Regions from separate parts of the Microbacterium sp. NPDC055599 genome, predicted to be linked through region 2. Evidence: predicted binding sites of a transcription regulator. Region 2 holds the regulator's gene; each other region holds the start of a gene.

Region 1 (10,474 bases), 110 kb from region 2:
GCGGAAAGTAAGGGCCGCGTCGCGCAGCGCACGCGCGACGAGACCTGCACACACCAGAGAAAGAGATCACATGAAGAAGATTCTTCTGTCGGCGACAGCGCTTGTCGTCGCGGGCGCATTCGCCCTCACCGGCTGCTCCTCGGAGCGCGGCGGTGACACGGGATCGGGTTCCGGCGATGAAGCGACGAAGGGCTTCGCCGCCGACGCCACGATCGGTGTCGCCCTCCCGGACAAGACCTCGGAGAACTGGGTCCTGGCCGGTCAGCTGTTCACCGATGGCCTGGAGAAGGCCGGGTTCAAGGCCGACGTGCAGTACGCGCCGGCCAGCAACACGGTCGCCGAGCAGCAGAACCAGATCCAGGCGATGGTCACCGGCGGTGCCAAGGTCATCATCATCGGCGCGAAGGACGGCAAGCAGCTCACCACCCAGGTCGAGGCCGCGCGCGACGCCGGTGTCGCCGTCATCGCGTACGACCGCCTGATCGAGAACACCGACGCGGTGGACTACTACGTCGCGTTCGACAACTTCGAGGTCGGCAAGCTCCAGGGCCAGGCGCTCCTCGACGGTCTCGCCGAGCGCGCGGGCCACGAGGCGCCGTACAACATCGAGCTGTTCTCGGGTTCGCCGGACGACGCCAACTCCGCCGTGTTCTTCAACGGCGCGATGGAGGTGCTGCAGCCGAAGATCGACGACGGCACGCTGAACGTCGTCTCCGGTCAGACCGAGATCTCGCAGACCGCGACCGAGGGATGGAAGCCGGAGAACGCCCAGCGTCGCATGGACTCGATCCTCACCTCGACGTACGGCTCGGAGACGCTCGACGGCGTCCTGTCCCCGAACGACACGCTCGCGCGCGCCATCATCACCTCGGTGCAGGGTGCCGGCAAGCCCGTCCCGGTCGTCACGGGTCAGGACTCCGAGGTCGAGTCGGTGAAGTCGATCATGGAGGGCGTCCAGTACTCCACGATCAATAAGGACACCACGCTGCTCGTGGAGCAGGCCATCAAGATGGTCGGCCAGCTGCAGAAGGGCGACGAGGTCGACGTCAACGACACCGACCAGTACGACAACGGCAAGAAGGTCGTTCCGGCCTACCTGCTCCCGCCGGTCATCGTCACCAAGGAGAACGCGGCCGAGGCGTACGCCAACGTGCCGAGCCTCCTCGAGATCGTGAAGTCGTACCAGTAACACGATTCGCACCGCGCACGAGCCGTCCGTCCCTTCCGGGGCGGGCGGCTCGTCCGCGTGGGGCCTGCCGCTCATGAAGCGCGCGTCACGAGGTGCGCGTCATGGAGGCGCGGGTGAGGAGCAGGAGGGTGAGGGCGATCCCGGTGAGGGCGACCGCGACCCAGACCGGTCCGAGAGGTCCGGTGCCGGTCGCCAGTGCCGCGGCTCCGAGCACGGGGCCCGCGGCCGCTCCGACGTTCAGGGCTGCGGTCGCGGCGGAGCCGGCCATGGTCGGTGCCCCGGTCGCGGCGTACAGCACCCGTGTGACCAGGGTGCTGCCCACCCCGAACGACAGCACCCCCAGCACGAGCACGCCGGCGAGCAGAGCCGCGGGGTGGGTCGCGAGGAGCGCGAACGACGTCCAGCCGGCGAGCAGCAGCGGTCCGCCGATGCCGACCACCAGCCCGGGGTGCCGGTCGGAGAGTCGCCCAGCGACGGTCACACCGACGAACGACCCGACGCCGAAGAGCACCAGGGCGATCGCCACCCATCCCTCGGCCAGGTGCGCGGTCTCGGTCACGATCGTGGCGAGGAACGTGAAGGCGGCGAACGTGCCGCCGTTGATCAGCGCTGCGAGCGCCAGAGCGATGGCGACCGGTCGGGTGCCGAAGACGCGCAGCTCGGCACGCAGGGTCGGCGCGGCCGCGGCCGCGGGCGTGGGTGTGGGCGTGGGTGTGGGTATGGGTGTGGGCGCTGGTGTGGGTGTGGACTCTGGCCGGTATGGAGCGATCACGCGCGCGGGGACGCCGCGGACGATCCCGAGGAGGGCGGGCACGCAGAGCAGCGCGACCGCCCAGAAGGTGGCGCGCCACCCCCAGACCGCGCCCAGCACGGCGCCCGCGGGAACGCCCGCGACCGTGGCGACGGTGGTGCCCGCCAGGAGCACTGAGACGGCGCGCCCGGTCTGGCCGGGCGGTACCAGCGACGTCGCGGTGCGCAGGGCGACGGCGAGGAAGCCGGCGTTGGCGATCGCGCTCGCCGCCCGCGTGAGGAGCAGGACCTCGAACGACGTGGTGAGGGCGCCGAGCACGTGGCACGCGCCGAACGCCAGCAGGCACAGGAGCAGGGTGAGGCGAGGCGGCCATCCGCGCGCGAAGGCCGCCATCACCGGGGCGCCCACGACCATTCCGATCGCGAAGGCGGAGGTGAGCAGTCCCGCGGACCCGACGGGGATGGCGAGATCGTCGGCGATCGCGGGGAGGAGCCCGGCGAGCATGAATTCGGACGTGCCCATGACGAACACCGTCAGGGCGAGGGAGTAGAGGGCAAGAGGCATCGAGGACTCCGAGGTGAGAGAGCAGAAGGGGTCTTCTGGTCACCACGGCCAGCCCGGTGCGACGGATGCGACGGGGGAGCGCCCGCCCGGGGGCGGATGCGACGAGTCAGCGAGTGTCGGGACTGGCGGTGCGACCGGCAGCCCCCGACCTGTCTGATTCGGGGCTCGACATGCTTCCACTCTAGGGGGAGGCGCACCCGCCGCACCTGCCGCGCTCGCCGCACCCACCGCGCTTGCCGCACTCGCTGCACCCACCGCTCGCCGCACCCGCCGACATCATCGTTGCGCTCGCAGCCTCGCGACTCAGAACGGTGCCGCGCCCATGTCCGCACCCGCGTCCCATGCGCCTCCACCGGTCCCCGCGCCGCGGCCATCCTGCACACCCGCCTCCGCGAACACCACCGATGGCCGAGGCGGCGGGCGGTCGAGGTAGCTCCGTCCGGCCGGACTCGTCCACTCCAGAAGGCCGCCCGGGCGCTGCCGCACCTGCCACGGGGAGTGGTGCTTGAGGGTGTGGTGTCTGCGGCAGAGGGTCGCCAGGTTCCGGTGCTCGGTCGTCCCGCCGCGGGCCGCATCGTGGGTGTGGTCGAGGTCGCTCTTCCGCGCCGCGAGGCCGCATCCGGGGAAACGGCAGCGCTGGTCGCGCGCTCGCAGGTGCCGGCGGAGCTCCTCGCTCGGCCGGTAGCGGTCGACCGCGAGCGTCGCGCCGCTGATCGGATGCGTCAGCACCCGATCCCACCCCGCGGCGCCGCCGGTCAGATGTCGGGCGGTCTCCGCATCGATCGGCGTCTGACCGTCGAGCTCAGCCGGAGCACCCGCCGCCGTGGGGTGATCGTCACGAAGAAGGGTCAGCACGGGCACCGTCACCTCCACGCGCGCCCGCAGCTCGCCCAGCAGACCGTCCGCCGTGTCGTGGCCGGCCGGGGTGCCAGTCAGCACCAGATCGGAGAGCAGGTCGGCTCGCAGCTGGTCGACCGTGCGGGTGTCGGGTGTGGCAGGGGAGGGCTCGGTCGCGCCCCGCTCCGCGCGAGCGTTCTCCTGCTGTACGGCGTGAGCCATCTGCGACAGCCGGTGGAACATGCCGTGGACGAGTGCTGCCGGTCCGTGCATGCCCAGGTCGGCCATCCCGTCGCCTGCGTCTTTCACCCAGACCCGCCGCTGCTCGCGGGCGTCGCGGTGCCGTTCGGTGACCGTGCGCTCCTGGAAGCGTTCGGCGAGGCGTCGCACGAGCGGCCGCAGCCGGTTGGGCGAGGTGGTCTGCGCGAGGGCTACGGCGTCGTCGGCGAAGGCCGACCGCTCGGAAGCGTCGTGGAGATGCGCGCCCGCGTCGAGGATCGCGCGCGCGTGCGCCGCGCTGATCAGCCCGCGGCCCTGCGCCTCCCACACCGCGGGGAAGCGCTCGACCAGCCAGGACGCCTCGGACATGCGCCGTTCGACCGCGCGATCGCTCGCGCGCTGGGCCGCGCCGATCTCGGCGGCGACCGTGCGGATCGCCAGGTCGCCGTGGTCGGGGTGGCGCCCCTGCCGGGCGATGTCGACCGCGAGGCGCCCGGCCAGGGCCAGCAAGCCGTCGCGGGCGGCCTGCATGCTGCTCAGCGTCTGCTCCGCCGCGACCAGGCCCGCGACCAGCTCGGCGAGCATCGCCCGCTGGGAGTCGGTGGCGTCGAGCAGCGCGGTCATGACTTCACTCCATCACCGACCACCGACATTCGAACAAAGGATCGAACGAGTATGGACGAAAGTCAGGTCACGGAAAGGTAACGGTCGTGGTTTACTGACGCGATGCTTCTCAACGTCGTCGAAGCCGGTTCGGGCGAGCACACGGTCGTGCTCCTCCACGGCATGATGGGCTCCGCCGAGAGCTGGCACCGCGTCGTGCCCGCGCTGACGGAGCGCGGTTTCCGCGTGCTCGCGCTCGATCTCCCCGGTCACGGACTCTCGCCGCGCGACCCGCAGCTCACGATCGAGAGCGCGGCCGACGCGGTCGTCGAGACCCTGGCGCGCCTCCTCGAGCCCCCGTCCGCCACCCCCGGCCCGCCCCTGATCGCCGCGATGGGACACTCCTTCGGTGCCACGGTCCTCGCCGCGGCCGCCCCGCGACTCGAACCGGCGCTCGCCGTCTACGTCGACGCGGCGCTGACCCTGCAGGGCGGTCAGGATCGCGCGGCGCTGGTGTCGCAGTACGAACACGACCGGCGTGCACGCCTGTCGCCGGCCGAGCTGCGCCGCGCGCGTCCGTTCTATTCGGTCGCCGATGCCGAGGCGGAGGCCCGCGCGGCCGAGCGGTTCGATGCCGCGACGGCCGCGTCCGTGTCGTGCGGCTCCGATGGGCACTGGAGCGCCGCACCGGGCTCGATCGTGGTCCGCGCCGACCCCAGCGCGTGGGTCACCGACGAGGACGCGCGCCGGTTCGAGCACGAGGGCGTCCGCGTGCGGAGCATCCCCGGCGCGGCGCACACCGTCTGGTACAGCCACTTCGACGTGTTCACCGCGGCGCTGCCGGAGCTCTTCGGCTCCCGCTGACGACAGGGCGGGCGGCCGGCGATCCGCGACTACCCTGGAGAGGACATGGCACATCTTCTCGGGGCCGAAGCCCTGCACCTCGAATACCCGACCCGCGTCGTCTTCGACTCCGTCACCCTCGGCATCGAGGAGGGGGACCGCATCGGGATCGTCGGCCGCAACGGCGACGGCAAGTCCAGCCTCCTCGGCATGCTCGCCGGCACCAAGGAGCCGGACTCCGGCCGGGTGACCGTGCGCGGCGGCACCCGCATCGGTGTGCTGACCCAGGCGGATACGCTCCCGGACGACCTCACGATCGGCGCGGCCGTGGTCGGCGACGTGCCGGAGCACGAGTGGGCGGGCGACGCCCGGGTGCGCGATGTGATCGACGGGCTGCTGCGGGAGCTCCCGTGGGACGCGCGGATCGGATCGCTCAGCGGCGGCCAGCGGCGGCGTGTGTCGCTCGCCAAGCTCCTGACCGGCGACTGGGACGTGATCGCGCTCGACGAGCCCACCAACCACCTCGACGTCGAGGCCATCACCTGGCTCGCCGGTCATCTGAAGAAGCGCTGGTCCCCGAACGCCGGGGCGCTGCTGGTCGTCACGCACGACCGCTGGTTCCTCGACGAGATCTGCACCGAGACGTGGGAGGTGCACGACCGCATCGTCGAGCCGTTCGAGGGCGGCTACGCGGCGTACATCCTGCAGCGGGTCGAGCGCGACCGCATGGCCGCGGCGACCGAGGCGAAGCGGCAGAACCTCGCCCGCAAGGAGCTCGCGTGGCTGCGCCGTGGCGCCCCCGCGCGCACCAGCAAGCCGAAGTTCCGCATCGACGCGGCCAACGAGCTGATCGCGGACGTGCCGGAGATCCGCGACAAGGTGTCGCTGCAGTCGCTCGCGGTGTCGCGGCTCGGGAAGGACGTGGTCGACCTGCTCGACGTCGGCGTGACCTACCCGACCGAGGACGGCGGCGTGAAGACGGTGCTGAAGGACGTGGAGTGGCGCATCGCACCGGGGGAGCGCACCGGCATCCTCGGGGTGAACGGGGCGGGGAAGTCCACGCTGCTCGGGCTGATCTCCGGTGCCGTCGAGCCGACAGAGGGCCGGGTCAAGCGCGGCAAGACCGTGCAGGTGCGCACCCTCACGCAGCGCCTCGACGAGCTCACGCCGCACTGGAACGACCCGGTGCGCGTGGTGATCTCCGGGTTGCGCACCTCCTACACGCTCGGCGCCGGGTCGAAGGCGCAAGACCTCACGCCCGGTCAGCTGCTGGAGCGGCTCGGGTTCTCGTCGGCGCAGCTGTCGACACCGGTCAAAGACCTCTCGGGCGGCCAGCAGCGCCGGTTGCAGCTGCTGCTCGTGCTGCTCGACCAGCCCAACGTGCTGATCCTCGACGAGCCGACCAACGACATGGATACCGACATGCTCGCCGCGATCGAGGACCTCCTCGACTCCTGGTCGGGCACCCTCCTGGTCGTCAGCCACGACCGGTACTTCCTGGAGCGCGTGACCGACCAGCAGTACGCGATCCTCCCGGGGCCCGACGGCGCCGGACGGCTGCGCCACCTCCCCGGCGGCGTGGACGAGTACCTGCGGCTGCGCGAGCGGGTGGAGGCCGAGGGGTCGAAGCCCTCCGCGAGTGCCGCTGCGGCGGCACCGACCGGCCTCGACGGTGCCGCGCTCCGCACGGCGCAGAAGGAGGTCGCGGCGCTCGAACGACGCATCCAGAAGCTCACCGCGCAGGTCGACGCGGCCAAGCACGCGCTCGCCGACCACGACCAGTCCGACTACGCCGGACTGGGGGAGCGGATGAAGGAGATCTCGGCGCAGGAGGCCGAGATCGAGGAGCTCGAGCTGCGCTGGTTCGAACTCACCGAACAGATCGGCTGAGACCAGGAATATCCTTCTCCCCATAGCGTTGGGAGGTAGGGATGGAAGGCCTTGAAGTCACCGTCCTGCTCGGACTCACGATCCTCGTCGGAACCCTGATCGCCCCGCGCGTGCGTCTCGCGCTCCCGCTCGTCCTCGTCCTGCTCGGACTGCTGCTCGGTTTCGTGCCGGAGCTGCGCGAGGTGCAGCTGCCGCCGGAGACCGTGCTGCTGCTGTTCCTGCCCGTGATCCTGTTCTGGGAGAGCCTCACCACGTCGCTGCGGTCGATCCGCCGCGACTTCCGCTACATCCTGCCGATGAGCACCCTGCTCGTGGTGGCCTCGGCGTTCGCGGTCGCGGGCATCGGCGTGCTGTTCGGGATGCCGTGGGAGGTCGCGCTCATCCTGGGCGCCGCCGTCGCCCCGCCCGATGCCACCGCGGTCGCCGCGCTCGGACGCCTGCTGCCGCGACGCATGTTCATGAAGCTGAAGGCGGAGAGCCTCACGAACGACGGCACCGCGCTCGTCCTGTATGCGATCGCGGTGTCGCTCGCGCTCGGCGGCCAGGTCACGCCGCTCTCCGTCACGTGGGACGTGCTGGTGTCGTACGTCGGCGGGGTCGCGGCGGGCGTCGCGGTCGCCGCGATCGCGTACCTGCTGCTGCGTCGCATGTCGTCGACCATCGTCATCAACGTGACGCTGCTGCTCGTGCCGTTCTCGGCGTTCCTGGTCGCCGAGATGGTGCACGCCTCGGGGGTGCTGGCCGTGGTCGTGGCCGGACTCATCGTGGCCTGGGTGTCGCCGCGCGTGACGACTGCGGCGTCGCGGCGCCAGGCGGACGCGGCGTGGCCCTTCGGCGTGTTCCTCCTCAACGGCGCGCTGTTCGTGCTCATCGGGCTCGAGGTGCAGTACGTGGTGCACGAGGTGCCGCCGTCGGTGATCGGGCGACTGGTGCTGATCACGCTCGCGGTGTGGGCCACGCTGCTGGTCGTGCGCTACCTGTTCCAGCTGCTCAACGTGCTGTTCCAGGGCAGGCCGTCCGCCCGCCCGGCCCCTGGCTCGCGCTCCCGTGCCCGCCTCGTGTCCACCGTCGCGGGGATGCGCGGAGCCGTGTCGCTCGCGATCGCCCTGTCGGTGCCCACGACCGTGACCGAGGGCGGCGCGATCGCCGGCCGCGACGAGATCGTGCTCGTGACGGCCGGGGTGATCCTGCTCAGTCTGCTCGCGCAGGCCCCCATGCTGCCCGCCCTGGTGCGCTGGGCGCGGTTCCCGGTCGACCACGCGGAGGCCGAGGAGTTCGAGCTCGCGGAGCGCGCGATCTCCGGCGCCGCTCTGGCCGCGCTGGACGACCTGGCCGCCGAGCACGGCGTCGGCGCGGAGGTGCGCGATCACGTGCGGGCCGAGGGGTATCGCAACCTGGAGTTCGCGAACGCCCGGACCCTGGCGCGGGAGCAGGCCCTGATCGACGCGGAGGCCGAGGCGCTGGACGACATGCTCGGCGAGCCCGACCCCCTGGGCATCGGCGGGGAGGAGGGCACCGGGGAGCCGGAACCCGACGGCGGCGTCGGCGGCGCGGTCGACCCCGAGTCGAGCGACGGCACGGTGCTGCAGATGATCGCGACCTCGGCCGACGTCGACCTGGCCCAGCGCTCTCCGCTCATCCGGCACGAGGAGCACACGCGACTCAAGCTCGCGCTGCTCGACCGCAAGCGCGAGGTGCTGCTCGGGCTGCGCAGCGCCGGGACCGTGGACGACCTGGTGGTGCGGCGCATCTCGGCCCGGCTCGACCTCGAACAGGTGCGTCTGCAGGGCATCGAGGAGTTCGACTGACCCTCACCCGGTGGTCCGCCCCGGGCACCGCCGGGACCTGTGACGCCGTGTGACGGCGCGATTCCGCCGCCTGCGCCCGACCTGCCTAACGTAGTCGGGTCCCGCCAGGAAGGAACCCCCTCATCATGTCCCGCCGCACTACCACCGTCCTCGCCGCGCTCGCCGCGGTCCCGCTGTTCGTCGCGCTCTCCGGATGCGCGACGGCCTCCTCCGACGCCGGTTCCGGCGACGCGGGGAACGAGACCGTCAAGATCGGGGTCGTCGGCAAGGGCGACGCGCAGTGGCCCGCCTTCGTCGAGGCTGCCGCCGACGAGGGCATCACGGTCGAGCTGGTCGACTTCGGCTCCTACGAGCAGCCGAACCCCGCGCTGACGGAGGGCGAGATCGACCTCAACCAGTTCCAGCACATCGTGTACCTCGCCGAGTACAACAACGCCTCGGGCTCCGACCTCACGCCGATCGGCTCCACCGCGATCTACCCGCTCGGCCTGTACTCGAAGAAGTACGACGACGTGGACGACATCCCCAAGGGCGAGACTGTCGCCGTGCCGGACGACGCGTCGAACCAGGCCCGCGCGCTGAACGTGCTGCAGCAGGCCGGCCTCGTCGAGCTGAAGAGCGGCGGCACGCCCTACTCCGACCTCGCCGACGTCGACACCGAGAAGTCGAAGGTGCAGGTGAAGGCGCTGGAGGCGGCGCTCATCCCCACCTCACTGCCCGATGTCGCCGCTGCGATCATCAACAACGACTTCGTGGAGGACGCCGGGCTCACGTTCGACGACGCGATCGCGCAGGACGACCCCGAGGACCCGAGCGCCCTGCCGTACGTGAACATCTTCGCGGCCCGCGCGGAGGATGCCGACAACGAGACCTACAACAAGCTGGTCGAGATCTTCCAGACGAACGAGGACGTGCAGGCGGGACTCCTCGAGTCCTCCGGTGGCACGGCGGTGGCGCTGCAGACCCCGGTGAAGGACCTCGTGGCCTCGCTGGAGAAGGTCCAGAAGGACGCCGACGCGAAGAAGTGACGCAGTGGGGGTGCGGGGCACCCCCACCCCATGAGGGAGAATCGGGTGGCGCCTCTCGCGTCGCCCGATTCTCCGTTTCCCGAGACCCAGACCGGAGCAGCACATGCCGATCGTCTCCCTGACGAACGTGTCCAAGACCTACCCCTCCCGCAGTCACGGTGAACCGGAGGTCGTCGCCGTCGACGACGTGACCCTCGACATCGACCAGGGCGACGTGTACGGCATCATCGGCTACTCCGGCGCCGGCAAGTCGACGCTGGTGCGCCTGATCAACGCCCTGGAGCCGGCGACGAGCGGCACCATCACGGTCGACGGCGTCGATCTCACCACGCTCGGCGAACGCGAACTGCGCCGCGTGCGCGGCGGCATCGGCATGATCTTCCAGCAGTTCAACCTGTTCTCCTCGCGCACCGTGCGGTCGAACGTGGCCTACCCGCTGACGCTGGCCGGCTGGTCGAAGCCCGACATCGAGGCGCGGGTGACCGAGCTGCTGTCGTTCGTGGGGCTGTCCGACAAGGCGAAGGCCTACCCCGAGCAGCTGTCCGGCGGCCAGAAGCAGCGCGTCGGCATCGCCCGGGCCCTGGCCACCAAGCCCGCGATCCTGCTCGCCGACGAGGCCACCAGCGCCCTCGACCCGCAGACCACGCACGAGGTCCTCGACCTGCTCAAGCGGGTCAACGAGGAGCAGGGCGTCACCATCGTGGTCATCACCCACGAGATGGACGTCATCCAGACGATCGCG
Region 2 (10,474 bases):
GTGCGTTCGGCGCGTCAGCGACCGAGAAGCTTGTTCGCGACCTTGGTGTCAGCCTTCGACAGCACCTGGTCCTGGTTCAGACGACGGGTGCGACGGCTCGACTTGTGCTCGAGGTTGTGGCGCATGTTCGCCTGCTGCTTCTTCAGCTTTCCGCTGCCGGTGATCTTGAAGCGCTTCTTAGCACCCGAGTGGGTCTTCTGCTTCGGCATCTTCTCTTCCTTCGTGATGGCGCCTTCTCAGGCGACGGTGTCTACCCGCGTTGCGGGAGTTCGTGGGGCGGATGTCACTCCGCGGCGGGTGCGGCCGGGGCGGCCGAGTCGCTCTTGGCGTCGCGGGCAGCCTGCTTGTTCGCCGCACGCTGCGCGTCGCGCACCGCGTTCTGCTCCTGCTTCGCCTCGGACTTGCTCTTGATCGGCGCGACCACCATGACCATGTTGCGGCCGTCGATCGTCGGGTTCGACTCGACGGTGCCGAACTCGGCGACGTCTTCCGCGAACTTGCGCAGCAGGCGCACACCCTGCTCCGGGCGCGACTGCTCGCGACCGCGGAAAAGGATCATCGCCTTGACCTTGTCGCCGGCCTTGAGGAAGCCCTCGGCGCGCTTGAGCTTCGTCGTGTAGTCGTGCGCCTCGATCTTCAGTCGGAAGCGGACTTCCTTGAGGATCGTGTTCGCCTGATTGCGACGCGCTTCCTTCTCCTTCTGGGCGGCCTCGTACTTGAACTTGCCGTAGTCCATGATCTTGACCACGGGCGGCTTCGAGTTCGGGGCGACCTCAACGAGGTCGAGATCGGCTTCCTGTGCGAGACGCAGCGCTGCCTCGATGCGGACAACGCCGATCTGCTCACCCGAGGGGCCGACGAGGCGGACCTCGGGGACTCGGATGCGCTCATTGGTGCGGGGATCGCTGATGCGGAGCTCCTTAGACGATGTGATTCGGCCACCGTGATGCGGATGCATCCCGGGCGAAATCGAACTCGTCTCCCACCCGCCGGCACTCAGACGCCGGCTCCACACCCTGTCTACCGGTCCTCTCGTGACGAGTGAACCGGCGGAGTGCAAGACCCGGTAGCCTGGAACGGCAAGCGCGGGTGGGAAGTGAATCCTCTTTCGTTCCAGAGCATGACGCTCCGGAGCCCGCCAAAGTCTAACAGAAGGCAAGGCGAAGTGACGAACCAGGCACCCGACGAGGCGGCACGCGAGCGCGAAGAGCGCTGGGCACGACAGGAGGAGGCGGCCTCGTCCGCGGTTCGCGACATCGCGGACGTCCCCGCCGTCGAGGTCATCACGACCGCGGCCGTGCACCTCATGAGCGCCGCCGCCGTCAAGCTCGGCCTCGCCGACGAGCCCGACGCGGCCGAACAGCTCGACCTCGACGAGGCCCGCAAGCTCATCAACGCCCTCGCCGGGCTCATCACCGCCGGCGCCCCCGAGATCAGCGACATGCACGCGCGGTCGCTGCGGGACGGCCTCCGCTCGCTCCAGCTCGCGTTCCGCGAGGCATCGACCATCCCCGACCCGATCGGCAAGGGCCCCGGCGAGAAATGGACCGGCCCGGTCACCTGAGCCGGCGCCCGTCGCGGTTCAGGCGCTGCGACGGAGCTTGACCGTGAGCGAGTCCGCGAGCACGGCGATGCGGTCGTCGGCCGCCCAGCGCTGAGCCAGACGACCGAGCACGGCGTCGAGCACCTCGCGCTCGAGCCCGTCGACCAGCTCGAGGATCACGACCAGCTCGGGCCCGCGCAGGCGGGCGTCGGGGTCGCCCGCGGCCACGGCCACGTCGATCACCGCGAGCTCGTGCGCGACGCTCTCCTGCAGCGCCGTGAACACCTCGGGCGACAGGAAGCTCGGCTCCCACGCGTGCCCCTGCGCGACCGCCCAGACCGCCGGGCGCCGGATCACGAACTCCGTGTCGGATGTGGGGTCGAGCACGATCAGGTCGGTGTCCTCCGCGGATGCGGCCAGAGCCGCACGCACCGCCTCCACCGGGATCGGTCGCGCCGTCGCGTCCCACCGCTGCATCGCCTCGACCGAGGAGAACACGGGCTGGACGCGCCGGCCGTCGGGCGCCGCGACCGTGACGATCGACAGCTCCTGGGTCTTGTCGACCGCGAGCCCGCTCGGCGCGACCCCCTCTTCGCCCTTCTCCGCGATCAGCGGGATCAGCACGCGCGCGGCGCGGAAGGCGTCGACGACCTCCGCCTGCGATCCCTCGCCCGCCCGGAAGCGCTGAAGGGCGTCGAGCAGGGCGGGATCGGCGGAGCCGTCGTCGGCCGCGTGCGGGTTCGACTCGAAGCTGCGGCCCTCCCACGGAACACCCGCGGAATCGGCGTGGTTGTGCGCCTCCGGGCCGTGGCCGTGGGGGTCAGTCTCCGGCGACATCCAGCGCCTCGGCCAGGGTGAAGGCTCCGGCGTAGAGCGCCTTGCCGACGATGGCGCCCTCGACGCCCAGCGGCACCAGCTCGCGCAGCGCCGCGATGTCGTCGAGGTTGGAGACCCCGCCGGACGCCACGACCGGCTTCGGCGTGCGCGAGGTCACCTCGCGCAGCAGCTCCAGGTTCGGGCCGCGGAGTGTGCCGTCCTTCGTGACGTCGGTGACCACGTAGCGGCTGCAGCCGGCATCCTCCAGGCGCTCCAGCACCTCCCAGAGGTCGCCGCCCTCCTTGGTCCAGCCGCGGGCGGCGAGAGTGGTGCCGCGCACGTCGAGGCCGACCGCGATCGCCTCGCCGAAGCGGCTGATGACGTCGGCCGCCCACTCCGGGTTCTCCAGCGCGGCGGTACCGAGATTGATGCGCGCCGCGCCGCTCTCGAGCGCCGCCTCCAGGCTCGCATCGTCGCGGATGCCTCCGGAGAGCTCCACGTTCACGCCGCGGAACTGCTTGATGACCTTGCGCAGGATCGGTGCGTTGCTGCCGCGGCCGAACGCCGCGTCGAGGTCGACCAGGTGGATCCAGGAGGCGCCCTGCGCGACCCACTCCCCTGCGGCGTCGAGCGGGTCGCCGTAGCTCGTCTCGGTGCCGGCCTCGCCCTGGGTGAGTCGGACGGCCTTGCCGCCGGCGACGTCCACCGCGGGGAGGAGCGTGAGCGAAGGTGACTGCGCGAAGTCGTTCATGGGGTCCTTGGTTCGGGTGTCTCTGCGGCCCGAGCGGGCGCGACACACGAGGCTACCGCGGCGGTCGGCACCCACTCAAATGCATGACGCCGGCCGTCGGTCGCAGCGGCGCCGCCATCCATGCCTGACATTTCGTCGGGTAACATGCTACGGATGTCAGCGCGAGAACCAGGGCCCCCGTCCGAGTACCGACGCGTCCGAGCCGACCAGGAGATCGCCGTCCCCCGCCCCCGGTCCGCCATCCGCGGCTCGGCCGCTCCCCGCCCGGCCGCCGAGTCGTCCGCCTCCCCGGCGCCGTGGCCCGCACGCGCTTCGGGGCGCGCGTCCCAGTCCGCGACCCCCGCGGTCACCCCCACCCGCGCACCCGCACAGATCGCGGCACCCACGCGCGCCGCGACACCGTCACCGACCTCGGCACCGGTACCGGCCTCGGCAACGGAACCGGCCTCGACCTCGGCACCGAACGCGATACCGACACCGACACCGACACCGACACCGACACCGACACAGGCACAGGCACCGGCACCGGCACAGGCACCGACACCGACACCGACACCGACACCGACGGTGACCACGACACCGACACCGACCGCGACACCGACCGCGACACCGGCACCGACACCGGTACGGACACCGACACAGGCACAGATGCCGGCCGTGGCGCCCACCCCCACCAGCACACCGGCAGAGATCATGACCCCCGCCCCCGCATCCGCATCCGCCCAGTCCCCCGAACCCGTCGCGTCCCCTGCCCACGCATCCGCATCCCCCCGGTCCCCCGAACCCGCCGAGTCCCGCGCCGCCGGATCCGCCGACGCTTCCGCGCAGAACGCATCTGCGCACGCCGCATCGTCAGGGCGAAGCCGCCGTCGCTCGCCGCAGCGCGAGACCACGACCCGCCCGTCCTTCCTCACCGAGGAGCTTCCGGCCGAGCCCGCCCGGATGGGGTTCCGCGGCGCCCTCAACCGCATCGGCATGGACTTCGGTCCCGGCTCCGTCGAGGAGGCGTTCCGCCGCGACGAGGCCGCTGTGAGTCGCCAGTGGTCCGGGCCGCGCACGATCGCGATCGTGAACAGCAAGGGCGGCGCGGGGAAGACACCCACCACAGCGCTTCTCGCCGCGGTGTTCGCCCGGTTCGGGGGTGCGGGCGTGCTCGCCTGGGACAACCACCAGACGCGCGGGACCCTCGGCTGGCGCACGGAATCGGCATCACACCGCAACACCCTGCGGGAGATGCTCTCCGACAGCAGCCGCCTGATCAGCCCGGGCGCCCAAGCCGCTGACTTGGCGGACTACGTTCATCACCAGCCGCGCGACCGGTTCGACGTCCTCCGCTCGCAGCCGCCACGCCTGGCACACGACGATCGCCTGGGCCCGGCCGAGGTCGACGTGCTGCACACGGTGGCCTCCCGGTTCTACCGACTCATCTTCGTCGACTCGGGCAACGATGAGACCGACCCGCTGTGGCGCCGGATGATCGACCACACGGATCAGCTCGTGGTCGCGACCACCTCCCGCGGAGACCACGCCGAGGCCGGGGCCCTCCTGCTCGAGGCCCTCGCCGAACGCGACGAGCGCTCGGCTCACCTCGTCGAGCAGGCGGTCGTGATCGTCTCGCAGGCCGATCCCCACGCGACACCGACCGAGATCGGCGCGGTGTCCGACGGGTATCGCTCGCTCTGCCGAGAGGTGCATGCGATCCCGTTCGACCGGGAGATGGTCGACGGCCCGCTGCGCTACACCGCCCTCGCCGGACGGACGCAGCGAGCGTGGCTGTCGGCGGCGGCCGCCGTCGCCAGAGGGCTCTGACGCCGAGCGGCCGGACCGGCCGCGTGCGACAGCCCCCGGCTCACGGGCTCAGAGGCTGGTGACCCAGTTGCGCAGCAGCTGGATGCCCGCCTCGCCCGACTTCTCCGGGTGGAACTGCGTCGCCGACAGCGGTCCGTTCTCCACGGCCGCCAGGAAGGGATCGCCGTAGGTGGCCCAGGTCAGCACCGGCTGGGGGAACGGCGGGATCACGTCGAGCTCCCACGACTGCGCCGCGTAGGAGTGCACGAAGTAGAACCGCTCCTCCTCGATGCCGCGGAACAGCACCGTGTCCTCGCCGGGGTCGACCGTGTTCCAGCCCATGTGCGGCAGCACGGGAGCGTTGAGCTCGGTGACCGCGCCCGGCCACTCCCCCAGGCCCGCGGTGTCGTGGCCGCGCTCGACCCCGTGCTCGAACAGCACCTGCATGCCGACGCAGATGCCCAGCACGGGGCGACCGCCCGCGAGACGCCGCCCGATGATCTCGTCGCCCCCGTGCGCGTGCAGCGCATCACGCACGGCCTGGAACGCCCCGACCCCCGGCACGACGAAGCCGTCGGCCTCGAGCGCCTCACTGCGGTCGCGCGTGAGCACCGCGTCGGCGCCCGCAGCCACGAGCGCCTTGACCGCGGAGTGCACGTTGCCTGACTCGTAGTCGAAGACCGCGACGCGGGGTGCCGCGCTCACAGGGCCCCCTTGGTGGACGGGATGCCGTCGACGAGCGGGTCGAGCGCCTTCGCCTGACGGAACGCGCGCGCGAAGGCCTTGTACTCCGCCTCGGCGATGTGGTGCGGGTCACGGCCGCCGAGCACGCGCACGTGCACCGTCAGCGCCGCGTTGAACGCGATGGCCTCGAAGGAGTGGCGCACGAGCGAGCCCGTGAAGTGCCCGCCGATGAGGTGCTGCTCGAAACCGACGGGCTCGCCCTCGTGCACGAGGTACGGACGACCGGAGATGTCGACGACGGCCTGCGCCAGCGCCTCGTCGAGCGGCACGAGCGCATCGCCGTAGCGGGAGATGCCCGCCTTGTCGCCCAGCGCCTCCAGGATGGCCTGACCCAGCACGATCGAGACGTCTTCCACCGTGTGGTGCGCGTCGATGTGCGTGTCACCGGAGGCGCGGACGGTGAGATCGGTCAGCGAGTGCTTCGCGAACGCCGTCAGCATGTGGTCGAAGAACGGCACCGAGGTGTCGATGCGGCTCACCCCGGTGCCGTCGAGGTTCAGCTCCAGCTCGACGGTCGACTCCGACGTGCTGCGCACACGACGCGCGGTGCGGGCGGGGTTCGCGGGGGTGGTCATGATGCCGATCCTATCGAGGCCAGGGCGTCCAGGAACGCGGTCGTCTCGGCCTCGGTGCCCGCGCTGACGCGGAGGTGGCCGGGGATGCCGACGTCACGCACGAGCACACCGCGGTCGTACAACTGCCGCCACGTGGCCTGCGGGTCGGCCACGCCACCGAACAGCACGAAGTTCGACCAGGACTCGTGGGGCGTGTACCCCAGTGCCTCCAGCGTCGCTGTGATGCGGTCGCGCTGCTCGACGATCTCCTCGACCATGCCGAGCATCACGTCGGCGTTGCGCAGCGCCGCCACCGCCGCGGCCTGCGTGAGCGCGCTCAGGTGGTACGGCAGCCGCACGAGGCGGAGCGCATCGATGAACGCGGGGTCTGCGGCCAGGTAGCCGACGCGCGCTCCGGCGAACGCGAAGGCCTTGCTCATGGTGCGCGACACAGCGAGCCGCGGACGGCCGTCGAGGAGCGTGAGCGCGGACGGCGCGTCGTGCGGTGCGAACTCCTGATACGCCTCGTCGACGATCACCACGCCGCGCGCGGCCTCGTAGACCGCCGCGACGACGTCGAGCCCGAGCGGCGTACCGGTGGGGTTGTTGGGCGAGCACAGGATCACCACGTCGGGGTCGGCGCCGCGCACCTGTTCCGCGGCTTCCTCCGGGGTGATCGAGTAGTCGGGGTGCCGGGTGCCGGCGACCCATGACGCACCCGTGCCCTGCGCGATCAGCGGATACATCGAGTAGGTCGGAGCGAAGCCGAACGCCGTCCGCCCCGGTCCGCCGAACGCCTGCAGGATGTGCTGCAGCACCTCGTTCGAGCCGTTGCCCGCCCAGATCTGCTCGGCCGTGAGCCCGTGACCGAGGTAGTCCGCGAACGCCTCCCGCAGCGTGGTGAACTCCCGGTCGGGATAGCGGTTGACGTCGCGGATCGCCACGGCGATGTCGTCGAGGATGTCACTGGCGACCTCGTCAGGAACGGGATGCGTGTTCTCGTTGACGTTGAGGGCGATCGGGAGCGGTGCCTGCGGTGCGCCGTACGGAGTGAGTCCGCGCAGATCGTCGCGCAGCGGGAGATCGTTGAGGGAGAGGGTCACCCTATCCATGTTAAGAGGACGAGGCGGCACCGACGGCCATGCGTCACTCCGCGTACTGCGCCGGGATCGCGAGCTCCTGACCGATCTGGATCTCTCCGCCGCGGAGCAGGTTCATGCGGCTGATGTCGCCGATCACGTCGCGCGGGTCGGCCTCGGGAGCGATCGAGCCGGCGATCGACCAGAGGGTGTCACCGGGCATGACCGTGATGGTCTCGACGGCGTCCACGGGCTTGTCGGCACCGGAGGCGATGGCGCTGCCGCCGCTGATCGCCGCGAAGGCGATGCCGACGGCGAGCGGGACGGACGCGACCGCGAGCAGCACACCGCGACCGCGAGCCGTGAGCCGGAGCCGCGTGGCCGGACGGGCCGTGGCGGAGATCGCGGTCGCGGTGCTGAGGCTGATGGTGCTCATGTCTGCTCCTTCACTGTCCCGGCGCCGCGAGGGCCCGGGGAGGTTGGCGTAGCGTTCGCATCCGCGACTCGGCCGGGAGCCGTGAATGCGAAGCTACGTTCCGAAGATATCTTCGAGTTCGAACATCTGTCAAGCTGTCTTCGAAACCCTGTCCACGAATCGTCCGACACGCTCGAACAGATCTTCCAGATCGGCGCGATTCTCGGATACGGTTTCGACAAGGACACCCCACCACGGGCCACCGACATTCGAAGAGCGACGTCGGATCTCACGCACTGAAGGAGCATCATGAGCGAGACCACAGCCCCGGAGTCGGAGGCGCCGCGGACCCGCCGTCGCAAGAGCCTCAGCCCCAAGCAGATGGCGATCCTGGAGGTCATCCAGGCCGCCATCGCCCAGAACGGCTACCCGCCGAGCATGCGCGAGATCGGCGACGCCGTCGGGCTCAAGTCGCTCTCCAGCGTCACGCACCAGCTCGGCCAGCTGGAGCTGAGCGGCTACCTGCGTCGAGACCCGGGAAAGACGCGGGCCATGGAGGTGCTGATCGACCTGCCCGGCACCGGCTCCGGCGCCGAGAACCCGGCCGATGTCACGACTCCCGTCGGCGACGCCGCGCTCGTGCCCCTCGTCGGCCGCATCGCCGCCGGCGTGCCCATCACCGCGGACCAGCAGGTCGAGGAGATCTTCCCGCTCCCCCGGCAGCTCGTCGGCAAGGGCGACCTGTTCATGCTCAAGGTCTCCGGCGAGTCGATGATCGACGCCGCCATCTGCGACGGCGACTGGGTCGTCGTCCGCTCGCAGCACGACGCCGAGAACGGCGAGATCGTCGCGGCGATGCTCGACGGCGAGGCCACCGTCAAGGTGCTCCGTCGCCGCGATGGACACACGTGGCTGCTGCCGCGGAACACCGCCTTCGAGCCCATCCTCGGCGACGAGGCCGTGGTGCTCGGCAAGGTCGTCGCGGTGCTGCGAGCCGTCTGACCCGGACACGACGAAGGCCCTCCCCGATCGCTCGGAGAGGGCCTTCGTCACATCATCAGACCGAGGCGCCCACCTCGGCGCGCACGCGGCGCGTGGCCTCGACGATGTTCCGCAGCGACGCGGTGGTCTCCTCGTAGCCGCGGGTCTTGAGGCCGCAGTCCGGGTTGACCCAGAGCTGCCGCGTGGGGATCTCCTCCACGGCGCGACGCAGCAGGGACTCCACCTCCTCCACCGCGGGAACCCGCGGGGAGTGGATGTCGTAGACGCCGGGGCCGATGCCGTGGTCGAACCCGGCCTCGGCGATGTCCGCGACGACCTCCATCCGGCTGCGGGCGGCCTCGATGGACGTGACGTCGGCGTCCAGCGCGCGGATCGCGTCGATCACGACACCGAACTCCGAGTAGCAGAGGTGCGTGTGCACCTGCGTGCCCGGTGCTGCCCCACCGGTCGCCAGACGGAACGACGCCACCGACCAGTCCAGGTAGGACGGCTGATCGGCCTTCTTCAGCGGCAGCAGCTCGCGCAGGGCCGGCTCGTCGACCTGGATCACGGCGATGCCCGCAGCCTCGAGGTCGGCGATCTCCTCGCGCAGCGCCAGGGCGACCTGGTTCGCGGTCTCCCCCAGCGGCTGGTCGTCGCGCACGAACGACCACGCGAGGATCGTCACCGGCCCCGTGAGCATGCCCTTGAGGTGCTTCGCGGTGAGCGACTGCGCGTATCCGGACCAGTCGACCGTGATCGGTGCCGGCCGGGAGACGTCGCCCCACAGGATCGACGGGCGTGTGGCGCGGGAGCCGTACGACTGCACCCACCCGTGCTCCGTGACCGCGAAGCCGTCGAGGTTCTCGGCGAAGTACTGCACCATGTCGTTGCGCTCCGGCTCCCCGTGCACCAGCACGTCGAGTCCGAGGTCCTCCTGCAGCGACACGACCGCGGCGATCTCCCGGCGCAGGAAGTCGTCGTAGTCGTCGCGGGGGATCTCACCGCGCGTGAACCGTGCCCGTGCGCGACGGATGTCGGCGGTCTGCGGGAACGACCCGATCGTCGTCAGGGGCAGGACCGGGAGGCCGAGCGCCTCCTGCGCACTCTCCCGCTCCTCGTAGGACACCCGCGAGAAGTCGGCGTCGACCAGCGCCCGCTCGCGCACCGCGCCGTCGCGCACGCCGGGCGCATCCAGCCGGTCGCGCAGGGCCGCCGAGGCCTCGTCGAGCTCGGCGGCGATCGCCTCGGGGCCGTGCGACAGCCCGCGGGCCAGCACGCCGACCTGCTGCACCTTCTGATCGGCGAACGCCAGCCACGACACCAGGCGGGGGTCGAGCGAGGTCTCGTCGGCGACGTCGTGCGGCACGTGCAGCAGCGAGGTCGAGGTCGAGGCCGACACGGCCGCGGCCCCCAGGTCGCGCAGACGCTCGAGCGTGGCGAACGCCGCGGCCAGGTCGCCCCGCCAGATGTTGTGCCCGTCGATCACGCCGCCGACGAGCGTCTTGTCCGCGAGACCCTCCGCCGCGGACGGCACAGCGCCACGGACCAGGTCGACCGCGATCGCCTCGACGGGCGCGGCCGCGAGGACCGGGAACACGGCGTCGAGCGCCGCGTACGGGGCGGCGACGAGGATCGACGGACGGTCCTCCGCCCCCCCGAGCACGGCGAGTGCACGTTCGGCCGCGGTCGCCAGGGCGGCGGTGTCGGCGGGGAGCGACTCGCTCACGAGCGCCGGCTCGTCGAGCTGCACCCAGGTCGCTCCCGCGGCCCGGAGGCGGGCGAGCAGCTCCCGGTACACGG
Region 3 (10,474 bases), on a different contig from region 2:
CTACGTGCTGCTGTCGCTGCTGGTCGTCCTCAGCATCCTGATCCTGACCAAGACTCCGCCGAACCGCATCGGTTCGCGTCTCGGCGACCTCTACGCGTGGATGTTCGACGCGGAGCGCCCGGAGAAGCCGACGAAGGACGCGGCGGCGATCGACGAGGCCGACAAGGTCGACGATCCCGACGTGCTGCCCTGGTGGCGCCGGAACAAGACGGGCCGCGAGGAGGATCCGGACGAGGGGACGCTCGGTTCCGACGACATCACGGCACTGCTCACCACGAACGAGCCGACGCCCGCGTACGACCAGGCGATCACGGTCGCCAATCCTTCGGAGGCAGCCACTGAGGTGCTCTCCGACGTCCGGTCCATCGCCGACTCCCTCGCTGAGCAGCAGACCACGGCCCTCCTCGACGACGAGTCCGACACGGGCGAGATGCCCGAGCTCCCTGGGCTCGACGGCTTCGGTACCGAAGGGCCGGGGGAGCGGGGGCCACAGGCTCCGGTCGCTCCGTACATCCTTCCGTCGCCCGGCGTGCTCTCCGAGGGGCCGCCCTCGGTCGCGCGTTCCGACGCGAACGACCGCATCGTCGAGCAGATCACCAGCGTCCTCGACCAGTTCAAGGTCGACGCGAAGGTCACCGGCTTCTCGCGCGGCCCGACGGTCACGCAGTACGAGGTCGAGGTCGGTCACGGCGTCAAGGTCGAGAAGATCCTGCAGCTCAGCAACAACTTCGCCTACGCCGTCGCCTCGAACGACGTCCGCATCCTCTCTCCGATCCCTGGCAAGAGCGCGATCGGCATCGAGATCCCGAACACCGACCGGGAGACGGTGGCCCTCGGCGACGTGCTACGTTCCGCCGCAGCGCAGAAGAGCACTCACCCGCTCACGATCGGCGTCGGCAAAGACGTCGGTGGCAACTTCGTCGTCGCGAACCTCGCCAAGATGCCGCACCTCCTCGTCGCCGGCTCCACCGGCTCGGGTAAATCGAGCTTCGTGAACTCGATGATCACGAGTCTGCTGATGCGCGCTCGCCCGGCGGATGTGCGCATGGTGCTGATCGACCCGAAGCGCGTGGAGCTCACGAGCTATGCCGGGGTGCCGCACCTGATCACGCCCATCATCACGAACCCGAAGAAGGCGGCCGAGGCGCTGCAGTGGGTCGTGAAGGAGATGGACATGCGGTACGACGACCTCGCGTCGTTCGGCTTCCGTCACATCGACGACTTCAACCGTGCCGTCCGCGCCGGTGAGGTCGAGGTGCCGGTCGGCAGCGAGCGGGTTCTCAAGCCGTACCCGTACCTGCTGGTCGTCGTTGACGAGCTCGCCGACCTCATGATGGTCGCCCCTCGTGACGTCGAGGACTCGATCGTGCGCATCACGCAGCTCGCTCGCGCGTCCGGCATCCACCTGGTGCTCGCCACGCAGCGTCCGAGCGTCGACGTCGTCACCGGTCTCATCAAGGCCAACGTGCCGTCCCGGCTCGCGTTCGCGGTCACGAGCGTCACCGACAGCCGCGTGATCCTCGACAGCCCCGGCGCCGACAAGCTGATCGGTCAGGGAGACGCGCTCTTCTCGCCGATGGGCTCGTCGAAGCCCTTCCGCCTGCAGGGTGCCTGGGTGGACGAGAAGGAGATCGACGCCGTCGTCAAGCACGTCACGCGTCAGGCTCGACCGGAGTACCGCGCCGATGTGCAGGAGGCGATGGAGCCGAGCAAGAAGAAAGAGGTCGACGAGGACATCGGCGACGACCTCGAGCTCCTCCTCGCCGCGGCCGAGCTCATCATCTCGTCGCAGTTCGGATCGACGTCGATGCTGCAGCGCAAGCTCCGTGTCGGGTTCGCGAAGGCCGGCCGGCTCATGGATCTGCTCGAGTCGCGTGAGGTCGTCGGCCCGTCGGAGGGGTCGAAGGCCCGCGACGTGCTGGCCACCCCGGAGCAGCTGCCGCAGGTCATGGCTCGCCTTCGCGGCGAGGACGTGCCCGCGTCCGCTCCGAGCGCCGGCGCACCGGCCGCCGCACCTCCGTCGCGCGAGCGCGACCCGATCGCGGGGCAGTACGACGGGCTTCCGGTCGTGGAGGCGGAAGGCGATGAAGACGCCTGGGGCCTGACGGGACGCGACTGATGGCCATTCCCCGGCAGCTCCCCAACGCGATCACGGTGGCGCGGATCCCGCTCGCGGTGGTCTTCTTCGTTCTCCTGCTCCTCGGTGGCACCTATGGAATCCCGGATCCGGTGGTGCGTTGGATCGCCGGCATCCTCTTCATCGTGGCCATCTCGACCGACTGGGTCGACGGGTATCTCGCGCGTCGCTACGACATTGTGAGCGACTTCGGGAAGCTGTGGGATCCGATCGCCGACAAGCTCCTCACGGGGGCCGGCTTCATCGGGCTGGCCATTCTGGGCGAGGTCAACTGGTGGATCGTGATCGTGATCCTCGTCCGCGAGTGGGGTATCACGATCCATCGTCTGGTGGTCGCGAGCGAGCATGTCGTCGCTGCCGCCTGGATGGGCAAGATCAAGACCGCGTTCCAGGGCGTGGCCCTCGGCTGGGCGTTGTTGCCGCTTCACGTGTGGATCGGTCTCGGTCCGTGGACGACCATCACCTTCGTGCTCATGCTGATCGTGCTCGTCCTCACGGTGGTCAGCGGAATCGACTACATCGTGGCGCAGGTACGCGGTTCGCGACAGCGGTCATGACGTCGTTCACCCCTGAGATGGTCGTGGGCGCCCTGCGCGCGCGCGGCTGGACGCTCGGGGTCGCCGAGTCGCTGACCGGCGGCGCGGTCTGCGCGGCGCTGGTCGCCGTTCCCGGAGCCTCCGTCGTTCTCCTCGGCGGCGTGGTCGCGTATGCGACGCCGGTCAAGCATTCGCTGCTCGGGGTGGACGCCGAGCTGCTCGCGACACAGGGACCCGTCCATCCCGAGGTGGCGCGGCAGATGGCCGAGGGGGTTCGCCACGCCGTCGCCGTCGACGGACGGTCGGCGGACGTCGGTATCTCCACCACCGGGATCGCCGGGCCGCAGTCGTCGGACGGTCAGCCGGTCGGGACCGTCCATCTGGGCGTCGTCACTCCGGAGGGCACTCGCACGGAGGCGTTCGTCTTCGACGGCGACCGAGCGGCGGTGCGCGCGCAGTCGGTGGCGATGCTGGTGCGAATGCTGGCTGAGGCGGTCGGGGAATACGAGCCGACAGCCGAAGGTTGATACCGATGTGCTCACATTCAAACCACAGAGTGCAAGGGTAGATTCTGTGCAGGCCAGGAGGGCTAGACTGGCTGTCTCTTCGAGGGGAACCTCGATCGAACACATGGGGAGGAGGTTCCGATGATTCTTGTACGACAGGAAATCGGCGATGTGCTGAGGGACTTCCGCTTGCAGAAGGGGCGCACCCTCCGGCAGGTCGCAAGCAAGGCGTCCGTCGCGCTCGGCTACCTCAGCGAGGTCGAACGCGGACAGAAGGAGGCGTCGAGCGAGATCCTCGCCTCGGTCGCGGAGGCCCTCGACGTTCCCATCTCCACCATCATGCGCGAGGTCGGGGATCGCATCTCCGTCCTCGAGGGCATCCAGGTCTTCCCCGACGTCGTTCCCGACGATCTGGTCGCCTCGGTCGAGCCCGAGCTCTCGCTGCACTGACCACTCGGCCGGGTGACGATGCGACGTAGCGAATTCCTTCGCGCCGTCGACGCGGAGTTCCAGGCGCGAGGGCCGTCACTGGTGAACGACCTCAGTCTGACGGCGGTCAACGGCCGTACCGCGAGCGAAGCACTGGCGGACGGCGTGCCGCCCCGGGAGATCTGGCTCGCCCTGTGCGAGGAGATGGATGTTCCGCTGTCTCGGCGGCATGGCGTCGGACGGCTGGAGCCGCGGAGCCGCTGAGTTGCTGCTCTCGTGCTCCGGGGTGTGCGGAACTCCGACACGCCGCGTTGCGCTGTTGTCGAAAATCTGTTCGAACCGGGCGTAGTCTTCTGCACAAGTGGTTTCGATGCCTGGATCATCACAGACCTCGGGTGGGCCGATGCAATGTCGGTGGCTCGTCCTAGCGTGAGGACCAGGCTGAAGAAGCCACACGCCTTGTCGGAGAGTTCCTTCCAGCCGGAAGAGCCGCGACAGCCTACAGGCGGCATCACACGCGCAGAAGGAGCACACCATGCCATCACCCGCCGACCGCGAGAAGTCCCTCGAGACCGCCCTCGCGCAGATCGACCGTCAATTCGGAAAGGGCTCGGTCATGCGGCTGGGCAGCGATGAGCGCGCCCCCGTGGCAGTCATCCCCACCGGCTCCATCGCCCTCGACGTCGCCCTTGGGGTCGGAGGGCTGCCGCGTGGCCGCATCGTGGAGATCTACGGCCCGGAGTCCTCGGGTAAGACCACACTCACCCTGCACGCCATCGCCAATGCGCAGCGCGCGGGCGGTATCGCGGCGTTCATCGACGCGGAGCACGCGCTCGACCCCGACTACGCCGCGAAGCTGGGCGTCGACATCGACTCCCTGCTGGTGTCGCAGCCGGACACCGGTGAGCAGGCGCTGGAGATCGCCGACATGCTCGTGCGGTCCGGTGCCATCGATCTCATCGTCGTCGACTCGGTCGCGGCCCTCGTGCCGCGAGCCGAGATCGAGGGTGAGATGGGCGACTCCCACGTGGGTCTGCAGGCCCGGCTCATGTCGCAGGCGCTGCGCAAGCTGACGGGTGGGCTCAACCAGACCAACACCACGATGATCTTCATCAACCAGCTGCGCGAGAAGATCGGCGTCTTCTTCGGATCGCCCGAGACCACCGCCGGTGGAAAGGCGCTCAAGTTCTACGCCTCCGTGCGCATGGACATCCGACGGATCGAGACCCTCAAAGACGGAACCGACGCCGTCGGCAACCGTACGCGGGTCAAGATCGTCAAGAACAAGATGGCCCCGCCGTTCAAGCAGGCGGAGTTTGACATCCTCTACGGCGTGGGGATCTCTCGCGAGGGCAGCCTGATCGACTTCGGCGTGGAGCACGGGATCGTCAAGAAGTCTGGCTCCTGGTACACCTACGACGGCGACCAGCTGGGGCAGGGCAAGGAGAACGCGCGCACGTTCCTTCTCAACAACCCCGACATCGCCCTCGCCATCGAGACGCAGATCAAGCAGAAGCTCGGCATCGGTGCGCAGCCCGCGCCCGCGTCTGCGGACGAGCTCGCTGAGCGTCGCCCGGCCTGATGAACGAGCAGCGTGGGGGCGATCCGGAACGGATCGCCCCCATCATCCCGCTCTTCGGAGGGGCGCCGTCTCGGCAGCCCTCACGACGGCCTACCCCGCCCGATCATTCGGGGGTGGACGCGCCGGCATCGACTGACGGCGCCGCGTCGTGGCGCTCGACCTGGCATCAGGCGCCGTCCGACTTCCCGCAGGAACCCGACGCGGGCACGCCGAGCGAACGGCATCCCGCACGCGGTCGACGCGGGCGATCGACAGCGGGCACCCCGGTCCCTCGGCTGCGCGCGATCGACGAGGGGACGCTCGGCGGGGCGGATGCCGAGCGGGGAGAAGAGGACGGTCCCACCACGGAGGAGGTCCGTGTCGCGGCCGAAGAATCTCTGCTCCGCAAGCTTCGCACCCGCTCGTTGTCCGTCTCCGAAGCGCGTCTGGTCTTGAGAGGCCACGGGGTGGAGGCGAACGACGTCGACGACCTGATCGAGGATTTCTGCCGTCGCGGTTACCTCGACGACGCGGTGCTCGCCGAGATGCTCGTGACCTCGGGCGCCGAACGCAAGGGGCAGGGGCGTGTCGCGCTGTCCCGCGCGCTCGCCCAGCGCGGGATCCCGCGAGAGGTGATCCATGCGGCGCTGGAGGAACTCCCTGACGACGATGCGGAGCGGGCGCTGGAGTTCGCTCGCACCAAGGCGCGGTCTCTCAGCCGACTCGACGCCGACACGGCGCTTCGTCGCCTCACGGGTCAGCTGGCGCGGCGTGGTTATGCCGGATCGGTCGCGATGACCGCCGCCAAGACGGCGCTGCGCGAGGCGTCGTCCGGTGGTTCCGGGTCCGGCGTGCGCTTCGTGGATTCCGACTGAGGGCGCCGCCCTGAGCGCGGTGACGGGGCTCGTACAATGGACAGATCATGACTATCCCCCGCAGTGAACCGACGATCATCAGCGCCTCATCGGCGGCCGTCGACGACGACGGGCGACAGCGATCGTATGAGGTGCGTACCTTCGGGTGCCAGATGAACGTGCACGACTCCGAGCGGCTGTCCGGTTCGCTCGAGAGCGCGGGCTACGTCCCTGCGCCCGCGGGCAGTGAAGCCGACGTCGTCATCATCAACACCTGCGCCGTGCGCGACAATGCGGCGGGCAAGTTGTACGGCACTCTCGGACACCTCGCCGCGGTGAAGCGTCGGAAGGCGGGCATGCAGATCGCCGTCGGTGGCTGTCTCGCACAGATGGACAAGCAGGCGGTGCTCGACAAGGCGCCGTGGGTCGATGTCGTCTTCGGAACGCACAACATGGGCTCCCTGCCCGGCCTCCTCGAGCGCGCCCGCCACAACGGAGACGCGGAGCTGGAGATCCTCGAGTCGCTCGAGGTGTTCCCGTCCACGCTTCCCACCAAGCGCGACTCCGCCCACAGCGGTTGGGTGTCGATCTCGGTCGGCTGCAACAACACCTGCACGTTCTGCATCGTTCCGAGCCTTCGTGGCAAGGAGAAGGACCGCCGCCCGGGCGACATCCTCAACGAGATCCGGCTGCTGGTCGAGGACGGCGCGATCGAGGTCACCCTGCTCGGCCAGAACGTCAACTCGTATGGTGTGGAGTTCGGAGACCGCCAGGCCTTCGGCAAGCTGCTGCGCGCGGCCGGGCAGATCGAGGGCCTGGAGCGGATCCGATTCACGAGTCCGCATCCGGCCGCCTTCACCGACGACGTGATCGACGCGATGGCCGAGACACCGAGCGTGATGCCGCAGCTGCACATGCCGCTCCAGTCGGGCAGCGACCGCATCCTCAAGGCCATGCGGCGTTCGTACCGCAGCGAGCGTTTCCTGGGCATCCTCGACCGGGTGCGGGCACGCATCCCGCACGCGGCCATCACGACCGACATCATCGTCGGGTTCCCGGGTGAGACCGAGGAGGACTTCGAAGACACGATGCGGGTGGTCGAGCAGGCACGCTTCTCCGGAGCCTTCACGTTCCAGTACTCGATCCGGGAGGGCACACCGGCGGCGACGATGGCGGATCAGGTTCCGAAGGCCGTGGTGCAGGCCCGCTACGATCGCTTGATCGCACTGCAGGAGCGCATCTCGCTGGAAGAGAACCAGAAGCAGGTCGGCCGCGAGATCGAGGTGCTCGTGTCGACCGGGGAGGGCAAGAAGGACGCCGAGACCCACCGCCTGACGGGCCGAGGCGAGGACAACCGTCTCGTGCACTTCGAGGTCCCGCCGGGGTCGGAGCTTCCGCGCCCGGGTGACGTCGTCACGGTGACGGTCACGCACGCCGCGCCGTTCCACCTGCTGGCCGATGACCCCACCGGCGCGCCTCTGCGCATCCGCCGGACACGGGGCGGAGATGCCTGGGACCGCTCGCAGGCGGAGTCGTGCGCGGTGCCGTCACCGAGTGCGAGCGGGTCGAGCGCCGTGTCGCTCGGGCTTCCGACGCTGCGCGTCGGCGTGTGACCGCGCCGCGACTCTGGGCGATCGTCGGTGCCACGGGCACGGGCAAGAGCGACCTCGCCCTGGACCTGGCCGAAGCGCTGCGGCGTCAGGGCAACCCGGCCGAGATCATCAACGCCGACGCGATGCAGGTGTATCGCGGCATGGACATCGGCACGGCGAAGTTGCCGGCCGCCGACCGTCGTGGCATTCCCCATCATCTCCTCGACGTGCGAGAGGTCACGCAGGATGCTGCTGCCGCTTGGTATCAGCCGCTGGCGCGTGCCGCGGTGCGCGACATCCAGGAGCGCGGCGGAGACGCCATCCTGGTCGGCGGCTCGGGTCTGTACGTCTCCAGCGTGATCTTCGACTTCGACTTCCCGCCGCGAGACCCGGCGGTGCGGAGGCGGCTGGAGCTCGAGTTCGAGGCCGAGGGGATCACGCCGTTGCTCGAGCGACTGCGGCTCCTCGATCCGACCACGGCGGAGCGCGTGGACCCCAGGAACAGCCGACGGGTCATCCGTGCGCTCGAAGTGGTGGAACAGGGGAGTGCTACGCACGGGGCAGCGCTTCCCGATGCGCCGACGCTGTGGATGCCGCAGACGCGGATCATCGGCCTGCGCCTGGACCGCGAGCCGCTCGTGCGCCGGCTGAACGACCGGGTCGACCGCATGTGGGCGCAGGGGCTGGTGGCGGAGGCCGAGAGTCTCCGTGGGCGTGGCCTGGAGGGCGGCACCACGGCTTCCCGCGCGATCGGCTACGCCCAGGCGCTGGGACAGTTGGACGGCCGGCTCACGGAGGCGGAGGCGATCGCGGAGACGCAGGCCCTCACCCGCCGGTACGCCCGCCGTCAGGTGTCGTGGTTCAAGCGTTACCCGCAGCTCGAGTGGCACGACGTGCCGACCTCCGCGGAGCAGCTTCTCGCCGACTGACGAGTGTCGGTGCCCGGTGCAAGACTGCGCGCATGGCCACTCACTTCTACACCGCCTCCAGTCTCGATGGGTTCATCGCCACGCTCGACCATTCACTCGACTGGCTGCTGAGCCAGGACATCGATCTGGAGGGGCCGATGGCGTACCCGTCGTTCGAGAAGAACGTCGGCGCCCTCGTGATGGGGGCGTCCACCTACGAATGGGTGATGCGGCACGAGGAGGGACGGTGGGGGTACACCCAGCCGACGTGGGTGCTCACGCACCGCGACCTCGAGCTGCCCACGGGGGCGGCCGTCGAACTCACCAGCGACTCCGTGAGCGAAGTGCATGCCCGCGCGGTGGCGGCGGCGGAGGGCCGCGATGTCTGGATCGTCGGCGGGGGAGACGTCGCCGGGCAGTTCGCCGACGCCGGGCTTCTCGACGAGGTCTGGGTGCAATACGCCCCGGTCACCCTCGGGTCAGGTGCACCGCTTCTTCCTCGTCGACTCGATCTGGAGTTGCTCGAGGTCGCGCGCAACCGCAGCTTCCTGTGCGGGCGTTATCGCGTCGTCCGCGACGAGGGGGGAACGAACCGTCCCTAGACTGGGAGCATGGTCGCATTCACCAAGGGGCACGGCACCGGCAACGACTTCATCATCATCGCCGACCCCGATGGGCAGCTGCCTCTGTCACAGGAGCAGGTGGCTGTGCTCTGCGACCGCCACTTCGGCATCGGCGCAGACGGGGTCCTGCGGGTCGTCCGCTCCGCGTCCCTTCCGGAGGGCGCTGCGGCGCTGGCGGAAGAGCCCGCCGCGGAGTGGTTCATGGACTATCGCAACGCCGACGGCTCGGTCGCGGAGATGTGCGGCAACGGGATCCGCGTGTTCGTGCACTATCTGGTGCGTTCCGGTCTCGCGAGTATCGAGCAGGGCGCGACGCTGCCGATCGGTACCAGGGCCGGAGTGCGCGACGTGACCCGCAGCGCGAACGGCTACCAGGTCGACCTTGGGGCGTGGCGCCTGTCGGGCGACGACCCACTCGTCCGTGCGGATGGGCTCACCGTGACCCGCCCCGGCCTCGGCATCGATCTGGGCAACCCGCACGTCGTGGTCGCGCTGGCATCCGAGGCCGAACTCGCGCTGCTCGAGCTCACGCGTGCACCCGAGCTCGAACCCGCCCTTCCTGCGGGCGCCAACGTCGAGTTCGTCGTCCCGGGTGAACCCCTGGTCCGCGACGGCATCGGCCATGTGCGCATGCGGGTCTCCGAGCGCGGCGTCGGCGAGACGCTCAGCTGCGGAACCGGTGTCGCGGCGACGGCCCTCGCCGTGCGGTACTGGGCGGGTGCGCAGGCGCCGAACAACTGGCAGGTCGAGGTGCCCGGTGGCACACTGGCCGTGCGGATGTTCCCGGCGGAGGACGGCGAGCACGTCGCGCTCTCCGGGCCTGCGCAGCTGGTCTTCCAGGGTGAGATCGACCTGCTCTGAGGCGCGGATCAGACCAGCGCGATCGGCTCCGTCGGTGGCGTGCCGTGCTTGCGGACCTTCAGGATGCGGTAGCCCTTGCCGGTCGCGGTGCGGAAGACGCTGAAGCCGGGGTGGAACGTGCTGGCGATCCACCGCTGCAGGGAGTCGGCACCCAGATTGCGCTGCACCACGAGCCAGGCATCGCTGCGCTCGTCGAGCCGGGGGATCCACCGTTCGAGAAGCCCGTGGAGCTCGTTCTTCCCCACGCGGATCGGCGGGTTGGAGCGGATGGTGCGGAAGGTCACGTCGTCGGGAACATCTCCGGGCAGCGCGGCGTTGACATTGGTGAGGCCGAGCGCGGAAGCATTGCGACGCACGAGGTCGAGCGCACGTTCATTCACGTCCACCGCCCAGACGGTGGCGTGCGGTGAAGCCAGAGCCATCGACAGGGCGATGGGTCCCCAGCCGCTGCCGAGGTCGAGAAGATG

What was found. Region 2 encodes LexA, which represses DNA repair genes until DNA is damaged. Its sites were predicted from a motif close to TCGAACANNTGTTCGA; they were not measured.
Region 1: the regulator LexA is predicted to act here: its motif matches at 4,214-4,229, upstream of ACWGQ1_RS09715 (DUF222 domain-containing protein).
Region 3: the regulator LexA is predicted to act here: its motif matches at 3,931-3,946, upstream of recA (recombinase RecA).

The regions. Positions count from the first base shown of each region.
Region 1 is NZ_JBSHIM010000008.1:111,347-121,820, reverse strand. It holds gene mmsB (multiple monosaccharide ABC transporter permease) at 1-11, shown strand, start outside; gene ACWGQ1_RS09725 (substrate-binding domain-containing protein) at 71-1,189, shown strand; gene ACWGQ1_RS09720 (Cmx/CmrA family chloramphenicol efflux MFS transporter) at 1,275-2,504, opposite strand; gene ACWGQ1_RS09715 (DUF222 domain-containing protein) at 2,808-4,184, opposite strand; gene ACWGQ1_RS09710 (alpha/beta fold hydrolase) at 4,287-5,027, shown strand; gene ACWGQ1_RS09705 (ATP-binding cassette domain-containing protein) at 5,073-6,896, shown strand; gene ACWGQ1_RS09700 (Na+/H+ antiporter) at 6,938-8,704, shown strand; gene ACWGQ1_RS09695 (MetQ/NlpA family ABC transporter substrate-binding protein) at 8,830-9,732, shown strand; gene ACWGQ1_RS09690 (methionine ABC transporter ATP-binding protein) at 9,836-10,474, shown strand, end outside.
Region 2 is NZ_JBSHIM010000008.1:3,885-14,358, forward strand. It holds gene rpmI (50S ribosomal protein L35) at 15-209, opposite strand; gene infC (translation initiation factor IF-3) at 284-958, opposite strand; gene ACWGQ1_RS09155 (DUF1844 domain-containing protein) at 1,166-1,564, shown strand; gene ACWGQ1_RS09160 (SseB family protein) at 1,583-2,380, opposite strand; gene priA (bifunctional 1-(5-phosphoribosyl)-5-((5-phosphoribosylamino)methylideneamino)imidazole-4-carboxamide isomerase/phosphoribosylanthranilate isomerase PriA) at 2,364-3,110, opposite strand; gene ACWGQ1_RS09170 (MinD/ParA family ATP-binding protein) at 4,053-4,919, shown strand; gene hisH (imidazole glycerol phosphate synthase subunit HisH) at 4,968-5,603, opposite strand; gene hisB (imidazoleglycerol-phosphate dehydratase HisB) at 5,600-6,217, opposite strand; gene ACWGQ1_RS09185 (histidinol-phosphate transaminase) at 6,214-7,308, opposite strand; gene ACWGQ1_RS09190 (LysM peptidoglycan-binding domain-containing protein) at 7,343-7,711, opposite strand; gene lexA (transcriptional repressor LexA) at 8,000-8,692, shown strand; gene metE (5-methyltetrahydropteroyltriglutamate--homocysteine S-methyltransferase) at 8,748-10,474, opposite strand, start outside.
Region 3 is NZ_JBSHIM010000005.1:60,532-71,005, reverse strand. It holds gene ACWGQ1_RS06055 (DNA translocase FtsK 4TM domain-containing protein) at 1-2,119, shown strand, start outside; gene pgsA (CDP-diacylglycerol--glycerol-3-phosphate 3-phosphatidyltransferase) at 2,119-2,694, shown strand; gene ACWGQ1_RS06045 (nicotinamide-nucleotide amidohydrolase family protein) at 2,691-3,200, shown strand; gene ACWGQ1_RS06040 (helix-turn-helix domain-containing protein) at 3,321-3,629, shown strand; gene ACWGQ1_RS06035 (DUF3046 domain-containing protein) at 3,648-3,872, shown strand; gene recA (recombinase RecA) at 4,144-5,190, shown strand; gene ACWGQ1_RS06025 (RecX family transcriptional regulator) at 5,304-6,044, shown strand; gene miaB (tRNA (N6-isopentenyl adenosine(37)-C2)-methylthiotransferase MiaB) at 6,092-7,636, shown strand; gene miaA (tRNA (adenosine(37)-N6)-dimethylallyltransferase MiaA) at 7,633-8,544, shown strand; gene ACWGQ1_RS06010 (dihydrofolate reductase family protein) at 8,577-9,125, shown strand; gene dapF (diaminopimelate epimerase) at 9,135-10,007, shown strand; gene ACWGQ1_RS06000 (class I SAM-dependent methyltransferase) at 10,016-10,474, opposite strand, start outside.